Regions from separate parts of the Paenibacillus sp. CMM36 genome, predicted to be linked through region 1. Evidence: riboswitches for the same ligand, from Rfam matches in the RefSeq annotation. Region 1 holds a riboswitch; each other region holds the start of a gene.

Region 1 (3,281 bases):
TCAAAAAGCGTGGCTTTACGCCAGCAGTACGAGACGAGGACGGAAGTTTGATCGGATTGACAGGAGCTTTCGCCCCATACGATCTGAAGGGGAAGGAAGTGCTGTTGCAACTGCATGGCGATCCAGCCCCACGGTTGGTAAAATGGCTGGACGAGCAGGGGGCAGTGACCCGCCAGGTACTTCCTTATAAGCATATCCCACCTGAGGAAGCAAAATTGCAGGCGTTACTGGAGGATGTTATCCATCGTAATGTTGATGCCGTTACATTCACGAGTGGTCCGCAAATTCGATTTTTGGCCCAATATGCCAGAGAGCAAAATCGAATCGAGGATTTACTGGAAGCTTTTCGTGAGGATGTGATTGCTGTATCCGTAGGGAAGGTGACTGCACAGTCCATTGTGGAAGAAGGGATTGATCGAGTCGTGTTTCCAACCGAAGAGCGCATGGGCGCGATGATGGTGGAGCTGGGCAAATATTTTGAACATAACGATTCGGTGCATGGCTGTGGTCTGAAGATCGTGAATGGTCATTGAAATGAGATCAAAATTATAAATGCAGATGCTAAAAAATGAACTTATATTTCGGGATACAGAGTAAAATAAAGATAAGGGCCTACGAGGTCTTTATCTTTTTTTGTTGGACATGCATCGACAAAGATTTTTGTTATAGCGAAAATGTTTATCTAATATAATGAATAAGTTTCGATGCTACTTAGGACAGGAGCTGAGACGTTAATGAATTCTATTTGCGTATTTGCCGGGTCCAGACCTGGACATTTATCGGTATATGTTGAGGCAGCAGGCAAACTGGGAGAAGCCATGGCTCGCCATCATATCCGTCTGATCTATGGCGGCTCTAGCAGGGGGCTAATGGGAGAGGTGGCAGATGGAATGCTGGCGGGTGACGGTCAGGTCACTGGCATTATGCCCACCCTGTTATTTGATGCAGAGATCATTCATCGGGGAGTTACCGAATTTATTGAGGTAGCAAGCATGCATGAGCGTAAAGCGGCAATGAGCGAGATGGCCGATGCTTTTATTGCCCTTCCGGGTGGTTTGGGAACCTTTGAAGAGCTGTTCGAGGTACTATGCTGGGCGCAAATCGGCATTCATCGCAAGCCCATTGGGCTGCTGAATGTGAATGGATATTTTGACCCGTTAGTAGAAATGGTGCGTCATAGTGTGCAAGAGGGGTTTACCGGGAGTGAGCATCCAGCGCTACTGAGCATCTCCGCAGACCCGGACGAATTGCTACATATGTTAAAAAATAAAGCACAGAACTTGAAATAAAGCTTTTTTCGTGCTTGCACAACTGATTGAGGCAAGGTTATGATAAGACCCATAATCAAATAGCGGACAGACAAGGTGCCTTTGCGGTTGAGCAAAGGGTAACAGGGAATCGGGTGCAAATCCCGAGCGGTCCCGCCACTGTAAGGAAGAGGATTTTTTTAATTGGTCACTCGTGAAAAACGGGGAAGACGAAAGAATCCGTTGATGCCAAGCCAGGAGACCTACCTTGATCTGTATGCACCGTTAACCTTCGCGGAGAGGATGGGTGTACGAAATCAGGAAATCAGGCACACGTTGCTTTTTCCATGTTGGCTAGAGGTTTGCGTGGATATGAACGTGCAGCAGCGTTTGAAGCGTAAACAGACAGATGGAAAACAACGGCAGGCTGGAGGAAGACAAATCGTGTCTTCTTACGCTGTTTGTTCGTCTGATGAGAGATACGTACATAGAAACCCCATCCGGGCAGGATGGGGTTTTTTTAAGTTACACGATGTGCATAAATCATTGAAATAGATAGGATAGCTGCCCTGAAAAGGATGAATAGGAGGAGTACGATGAGCCCATTAGGAAAATTGTTGGTGATTGGATTTGGACCAGGAGATATGGAACATATCACAAAACGGGCGCTGGATGCGCTGGACGAAAGTGAGGTCATTATCGGCTACAATACCTACGTTGATTTGATCCGTCCGCTGTTGAACGGACAGGAGATTGTACGCACAGGGATGACAGAGGAAGTGAGCCGTGCGCAGGAGGCGGTTCGCCAAGCAGAGATGGGCAAGAAGGTAGCTGTCATTTCCAGTGGAGATGCGGGAGTCTATGGTATGGCAGGGCTGGTGTACGAAGTGCTGATGCAAAAAGGCTGGCGACGCGAGGGCGGGGTTGAGGTAGAAGTCGTACCGGGGATCTCGGCTATACAGTCCTGTGCTTCACTGTTGGGGGCGCCAGTGATGCATGATGCGTGCACGATTAGTCTGAGTGATCATCTGACCCCGTGGGAAACGATCGTAAAGCGTGTAGAAGCTGCGGCTTCGGCTGATTTTGTGATTGCATTATACAACCCGCGCAGTGGTCGGCGTACCCGCCAGATTGTGGAGACGCAGTCCATTTTGCTGCGTTACCGTGATCCGCAGACTCCGGTTGGGCTAGTGAAGAGCGCTTATCGTGAACGTCAGCAAGTTATTGTAACGACGCTGGAAGATATGCTGAACCATGACATCGGGATGCTGACGACTGTAATCATCGGCAATTCCTCGACGATGGTGTATGACGGTTTGATCGTGACTCCGCGCGGATATCAGCGCAAATACACGTTGGATGCGACCGAGCAGGCGCTCAAGCCGCATCAGCGTCTCCGCACGGAAGCGGAGCCGTGGTCGCTGGGAGCGCAAGAGGGTACACCGCAGGCAGGAGCAGCCCCGACTACGCCCGCTGGACCCTCCGCGAGCGGCGCTGCGGTTGCGACGCAGGCACGCCCGCAAGCGATGGCTGCTGTGCAGGCAACAACTGCTGTGCAAACCGGCACGGCCCCGGCATCGCTGGCGGCAGAGGCGCTAAGCCGCCTCGCTGTCGGCGGCAAGCTGCCTGGCGAAGCCAACGCTCGCTGGAGCGGGCAAGCGCCTACCGCCAAGAGCACCGCCGGAACGTCGGCGGTGGCCGGAGCAGGGGCCGCGGCCGGGATGGCGACAGGCGGCTTTGGCAAGCCTGCGCTGTTTGAGGTGGGTGTTTCCCCGGGTGTGGGAAACAAGAAGTTCACCGCTCGCCAGATGGCGCTGCTCGCCGAGGTAGCGGGTGATGACGGCGAGCTGGAATACACGCCGGATCATCAGATCGTGCTGCGCGTGCCGTGTGCAGACCCCGAGGAGCTGGTCGGGCGGCTGCGGGATGAACGATTCATTGTCATGCCGATTGGCGATGTGTTTAAGGTGAAGGCGTGCGACTTCTGCAATATGGAGAAGGATGACTCGGTGCCTGTGGCTGAGCATTTACAGG
Region 2 (3,281 bases), 250 kb from region 1:
AAGCATACTGTACATAGCAAAATCCCAATCGTTTTTGGTCAACGCCTCGTCGATATTTTCCACCTTGCGAATCTTGACCTGGATTCCCTCTTTCAGCAATTGGCTTTGGATGACCTCAGCCATAACAGAGAGCTCCGGACGCTGAGGGAAAGTCAGCAGCGTAACCTCGAACGGCTTGCCTTGCTTAGTCCATGTCCCTTGGGCGTCCTTCTGCCAGCCATCCTTCGTCAACAGTTGCTCTGCCGTTCCGTCCAGCGCTTTACGCTCAACTTTACCGAAGGGAAGAATGCTCGGGAACGGGCTGCTTGCCTCCGTACCGAAGTCCCTCATGACGGCGCTCACAATCGATGCGCGTGGAATCAGGCTGTCCACCACCTTACGGTTCGCCACATCCTTGAATACTGGCGATTCCATATTGTACACGATCATATGGGTGCGCAAGGACGGAGCTGACAGCACTTGCAGCTTGCCGTTCTTTTTCAGTACCTCTGCGTTATCAACCGGAATATCCGTTGCTACGTCCACCTCACCGGATTGCAGTGCCATCAGGCGCGAATTCCCGTCCGTAATGAACTTCATCGTCGCTTCAGCCAATCGTGCCTTCTCGCCCCAGTATCCGTCATAACGCTCTACGACCAACGATTGGTCCTTGTTGAACGCTTTGACTTTAAAGGCGCCTGTCATCGCTGGGTAACTCTGTTCATCTTTCATCGATGCCACATCCAGTACAATCGTCGATGGATCAGCTAGATTAGACACCAACGCCGCATTCGGCTGGTTTGTCGTGATCTTCAAGGCCAGCGGGCCGCTTACATCAATGGACTTCACATTCAGTAAATCCTTCGCCAGATGGCTTTTCTCAATAGAGCGTAACAAAGACGCTTTTACACTTGCTGCATCCATACTTTTTCCATTATGAAAAGTGACTTTATCCTGCAAGCTGAACGTCCAAACTGTAGGGCTGTCCTGCTTCCACTCCTTTGCCAACCAAGCCACAGGTTCCAGCTTTTCATTCAAACGTACCAGCGTCTCGCCTGCACCGGATCGCATTACATCCCAGCTATTATCTCCGTGCGGGTCAACGCCTGACGGTTTCCACGTATACGCCATTACTAGCTTTTTATCTGTCGCTGTTTGTTGTGCTGACGCGTTCTCCCCCTTGCCGGAGCTATCCGCCGTCTTATTGCTGGCACATCCCGAAAGAGCCATAACTGCTAGCAGCAGCATCACCCCTGTACATACGAACCATGAACGCCTACTACGATTGCTAATCATTTCATGAGTCCCCCTCTATCTTGTAAAAACATATAAACCTAACGTAAAACGCCAAAAAAAGCATTCCGGACCACTTGATTAGCAGTCAGAAATGCCTTCAATATAAAATGCCAAAACTCACCTCGAAGCCAACTCTAATAATATAGAAGGGATCGGTTTCAGACATTCCGTATGCAGCACGCCTAACCACCTCCCCAGCAATCCCGTGGGTCTGACAGTGATGTCAAAACAGGCAGGTCTCCTGACTCCAGGCGTATCTTTCAGGCCTTCCCGGTTCTTCACAATTCCAGTGGCTGTTCTGAAAGCTCCAGCAGTATCCTGCTGATGCCTGTATACAGTGGCGGGCCCGTGTCGGAATCAACCGAACTTCCCTTTTAAGTGAACATGCTCAACAACTATGTACATCGTCTCTACGAAACCCCATACATAGAGTTGTCCGGCTCACACCTGTTTTCTTCCTTTATTTCTTTTCATTACGATCTTATTTTGTTGTCACAGGCTTGTCAATAAAGGCTGCACAATAATTTAAATTTGAACGATAAGGTAGAAACAAGACCTAACCTCCAATTGCGTGTACGCAATTGAAGTGTTAAAATTAGGTATAGAGTAAACCACCGTGTCCGTATACTAAAAAGAGTCTTCGCCGCGCCAACGGCAAAGACTCTTAGGACTTGAAAGGCTGTGGATCACCCACGGCGCGCTGCATAACTAATGGTTAATGCAAACGAAACCCACCGTTAGGGGCCAACCTAATTACGCGGTGGGTTTTCGCTTGTTCCGAAATTTCCGACGTAGCCAGCGATAAAGTTTACGAATACTAAACACCAGGCTTAGTAACGTAACCATCCAACGCAACACATCGTAGCACGACACAAGGTTGACCATCGGCTTCACCCCCTTTCGGGAAGCTGCACCGTGGTCCGAAAACATCCACCACTATTCAAAATCCATAAGGTAAATTATACCATGATATCGCCCGCTGCTCTAGCAAATTCTTCTAGTAAGTAAACTGGAAAACGCACCAAATTAGAGCTACCCATTTCATTCCGCAGTTTATCTATATATCCCCAGACAGCAAGGGGATCTACTATCTGGATAACCCCATGCCAAACAGCCGGAAAAGAGGCATACGTCCTCTCTCCGGCTATCTTTATTTATTTCTAATCATCAAACCTTCTGTGGAACCTCCTGAATCGTCACGCTTTTGACCGATTCCCCTTGTTTTCTCGTCAAAACGATGTTCAAGACAATCGCTGTAATCGAGCCCGAAACAATACCATTTTGCAACAACATTTTGGCAAAGCTCGGCAGCTGGTCGAACATTTGTGGCAGAACGGCAGAACCTAGGCCCACAGCAATACTGCATGCTGCGATCAGCAGATTGCTTTCCTTTCGCAGATCCACTTCTGACAAAATAGACATGCCTGATGCAGCGACCGAGCCAAACATGACGATCATCGCCCCGCCCAGCACAGCGTTAGGAATCACTGTCGTTAAGGCAGCCAGCTTAGGCAGCAAACCGAGAACAACCATGATACCGCCCGCAGCAAAAATAACGTTCCGCGATTTGACGCGTGTGAGTGAGATCAGGCCAACATTTTGCGAAAAAGCTGTATAAGGAAACGCGTTAAAAATACCCCCAAGCATAATCGCAAGTCCTTCCGAACGAAGTCCATTGACGATCTGCTTTTGCTCCACCTTCTGATCAATCGCTTTGCCTACTGCCAGATAAACGCCCGTAGACTCGACCATGCTGACAATATTGACAATAATCATTGTACATACCGCCATAATGCTAAACTCTGGCTTACCAAAATAAAACGGCTGCGCAACACTCACCCATGACGCATCGGCCACGGGAGCAAAATGCACCATTCCCATCGCATAAGCAACCACCGTGCCTGCAAACAGACCGATGAGCACGGAAATCGAGCGCATAAAGCCTTTTGCCAACCGATTCACAAGCAAAATAACCAGCAAAGTAACCAGCGCCAACAGCAAATTAC
Region 3 (3,281 bases), on a different contig from region 1:
ACTTGATGAGCCTGAGATTGTACGCGGTACGGTTGAAACGGTCGCTGAAAATATCGTGGACGCGATTATTTCCCCGCTTTTTTATGCCTTGATCGGGGGAGCACCCTTGGCGCTGGCTTATCGTGCTGTGAATACGCTCGATTCCATGGTTGGCTACAAAAATGAAAAGTATCTGCATTTAGGCTGGGCTTCAGCACGTCTAGATGATGTGGCTAACTACATTCCAGCACGCCTGACAGCGGCAATGCTTGTGATAGCGGCGTTGATGTACAAACGAGATGCTGCAAGAAGCTGGCGCACAGTCAAGCGAGACGCTCGTTTGCACCCAAGTCCGAACAGTGGCTTCCCGGAATCGGCTGTTGCTGGTGCATTGGGGATTCGTCTTGGAGGATATAATGTGTATCATGGCGTGCGCTCCTTTCGTGCATACATGGGGGATTGGATACGACCGCTAGAGTCGAAAGATATACGGCATACGATCCAGCTGATGTTCGCCGTGTCCAGTATGTTTGTAGGATTGTGTTTGTTAGGAGCCGCAGGTTGTTTTGCCTTGGGATGGGTGCGGTGAGGGTGAGGAGTGACACACTGAATAATGATCGAGCAGGAAGTGACATTTCTTGAAACAAGATATAGCAGCAAAAAGGACAGTAGAATACGCACAAAGACCGAACTCACAGGAGGATAAGGTGCCGTATGATGCTAAAGAAGATCTGCATTGGGATATGGAGCTCGTGTTAGTTCGTCACGGCACAACCTTATGGAACAAGGAACGTCGATATCTGGGACACTCCGACTTAGGTTTGCTACCGGGGGCAGAGCAGGAATTAAAGCCTTTGCAGGAAAAATTGCAAGGTCAGTCCTTTGCTCGAATCTATTGCAGCGACTTAATGCGATGTCGCCAGACCTTGCAGATCATTGTGCCGGAATCAGAGTTGACGTCTGGGCGTTCCCTATCTACTATGCCTCCTATGATGGAACCATGTCTGCGAGAGCTTCATTTTGGCGAGTGGGATGGAAAAACGTATGACATGCTCAAGGATGTGTCGTTGTATCGGGCTTGGATTGATGAGCCGCAACGGATCACCCCACCTGGTGGAGAGTCTTGGACAGATTTTGTAAATCGTCTGCGCAAATTTCTTGACTCTCTGTATGAATGGCGTGTTGCTATGGAAGTTCAACCCATGGATTTGACTGCTACGTCGCCCTCTGTTTTGGTCGTTACGCATGGTGGCGTAATTCGTCAGCTAGCTTGCATGCTGATACCGGGCCATGATTTTTGGAGTCTGAATCCGAAGCCGGGAGAAGCATTAAGGATTCAATTGAGGCTGGCAGGACCGCACAATTACATAGCGGAAATGCTTCCTCATTAGGTTAGACACCAGCGGATAAAGAGGCTGTTTGGGTTGTAAGCCGCCTCATTTTAACCTATAATCATCAAGTAAAAGAACGGCTTGACTATCACTACATCAAATATCCAGCAGACGAGGTCGGCGCAGCGTGATGAAACTATGGTTTCCCTCCCTGCGCTGTTAAAAGGGAAGTCGGTGTGAATCCGGCGCGGTCCCGCCACTGTAAATGGAAACATGCCCGTTAGTCCTCTTTATATGTTACTAAGCATATGAAAGAATTTCAGGACATGTATTTTACCATAAGTCAGGATACCTGCCCGTCCGCCTGTCACCATAATCCTTCGAGGAAAGGATGACGTGTTCGCAGTGACTGTCCATGCGGAAAGAAGCTGCCGCCTGCGCACGATCTGCGCTAACGTGACCCCTGTGTCCTGATATGAGGATGCGGGGGTTTTTGATAGGAAAAAAGGCTAGATTTAGAAGATATCTGATGATGTTCAAGTAACGCTCTTAACGATTTATTTATGAAGGGGTGCAAATCATGGCAGGAAAAAAAAATAAAGGTGTGGACAACAGGTCTATTGGCTCTGATTTTGGCAGTTGTGCTGAGTGCATGTGGCGCTAATGGAAAAAATGCAGAAAATAAAGAGGGTCAGGCTTCTTCACAGCAGCCGGGACAGGCAGTAAACGCACAAGAGCCTCCGGGCAAAACGGTTTACCCGCTCACAGTTAAAGATGCAACAGGACAGGAATTTACATTCAAAAAAGCGCCGGATAAAATCGTTTCCGTCTCCCCGGCAGAAACCGAGGCGTTGTTCGCCATTGGGCTGGATAAGGAAATTGTCGGCGTCTCCGACTACTCTGATTACCCGGAAGCAGCTACGAAAAAGCCTAAAGTGGGCGGTATTATGAAACCGAACGAAGAGGCGATCATTGCTGCGAACCCGGAAGTCGTTTTTGCAGGGATATCACTTAGTGAACAGGCTACGACCAAGCTGCGCGACATGGGAATTATGATTTTTAAAACGGAACCGAAGACAGTGGAAGATGTCATGGCTAACATCGAATTGTATGGGAAAATCACCGATCATCAGAGAGAAGCAAGAGCGGTGACTGACAAGATGAGAGCAGATGTAGCAGAAGTAAAAGAAGGAATTAAAAATATCGGTAAAGGGCAGAAGCTGCGGGTATACGTCGAGTTTTCACCAGGCTGGACAGTGGGTAAAGGCGAGTTTATGGACGAGCTGATTACGTTGGCGGGCGGCGAAAATGTAGGTGCCACGCAGAAGGGGTGGTACCAAATCAGTGAGGAAAATATTATTGCTGCGAACCCTGACGTGATTTTGTACAGCAAAAGTGTCAAGGACGACAAAACGGGCCAGACGCTCGGTGATATCATTAAAGCTCGCAGTGGATGGGATCAAATATCGGCTGTTCGCCACAACCGGGTGTTTGCCGTGGATGATAATTTGATCAGTCGTCCGGGTCCACGCGTAACGGAAGGTCTCAAGGAAGTGGCCAAGGGCGTGTATCCTGAAATTTTCAAATGAACCGTAAACTGATCGGCTTTGGAGGGACAGGTCTTGTCCTGCTGTTGCTGACGCTGCTGCTCTGTCTTGGCATCGGCTCGGCCAAGCTTCCGGTCAGCCAAATCACGGGCATTCTGGTTAACCACCTACCGTGGTTAGGCGATACGTTTACACCGGATTGGAATACATCCTCAGAGCAGATTATTTTGAAGGTCAGATTGCCACGAGTGTTACTGGGAATGTTGGTAGGAGCAGCGCTGGCGCTGGCGGGAGCCGGATTTCAGGGTGTGCTGCGTAATCCTTTGGCTGATCCGTATACACTGGGGGTATCCTCGGGGGCTTCGGTAGGAGCGGCAGTACTGATTTATTGGGGCCTTCAATTTTCATTTGTTGGCATATGGAC

The links. A riboswitch is a leader RNA that binds a small molecule or an ion and turns the genes downstream of it on or off. The one in region 1 is predicted to bind cobalamin.
Region 2: linked by a shared signal. The riboswitch ahead of ACWA2B_RS06405 (ABC transporter substrate-binding protein) and the one ahead of cobJ (precorrin-3B C(17)-methyltransferase) in region 1 are both predicted to bind cobalamin.
Region 3: linked by a shared signal. The riboswitch ahead of ACWA2B_RS01650 (ABC transporter substrate-binding protein) and the one ahead of cobJ (precorrin-3B C(17)-methyltransferase) in region 1 are both predicted to bind cobalamin.

Annotation. Positions count from the first base shown of each region.
Region 1 covers NZ_JBSEDY010000002.1:264,381-267,661, reverse strand. The annotation lists gene ACWA2B_RS05235 (uroporphyrinogen-III synthase) at 1-533, shown strand, start outside; gene ACWA2B_RS05230 (LOG family protein) at 735-1,289, shown strand; cobalamin riboswitch at 1,347-1,532, shown strand; gene cobJ (precorrin-3B C(17)-methyltransferase) at 1,844-3,281, shown strand, end outside.
Region 2 covers NZ_JBSEDY010000002.1:515,228-518,508, forward strand. The annotation lists gene ACWA2B_RS06405 (ABC transporter substrate-binding protein) at 1-1,275, opposite strand, end outside; cobalamin riboswitch at 1,490-1,687, opposite strand; gene ACWA2B_RS06410 (nucleobase:cation symporter-2 family protein) at 2,443-3,281, opposite strand, start outside.
Region 3 covers NZ_JBSEDY010000001.1:319,197-322,477, forward strand. The annotation lists gene cbiB (adenosylcobinamide-phosphate synthase CbiB) at 1-568, shown strand, start outside; gene ACWA2B_RS01645 (histidine phosphatase family protein) at 618-1,370, shown strand; cobalamin riboswitch at 1,493-1,684, shown strand; gene ACWA2B_RS01650 (ABC transporter substrate-binding protein) at 1,874-2,899, shown strand; partial or broken gene ACWA2B_RS01655 (FecCD family ABC transporter permease) at 2,896-3,281, shown strand, end outside.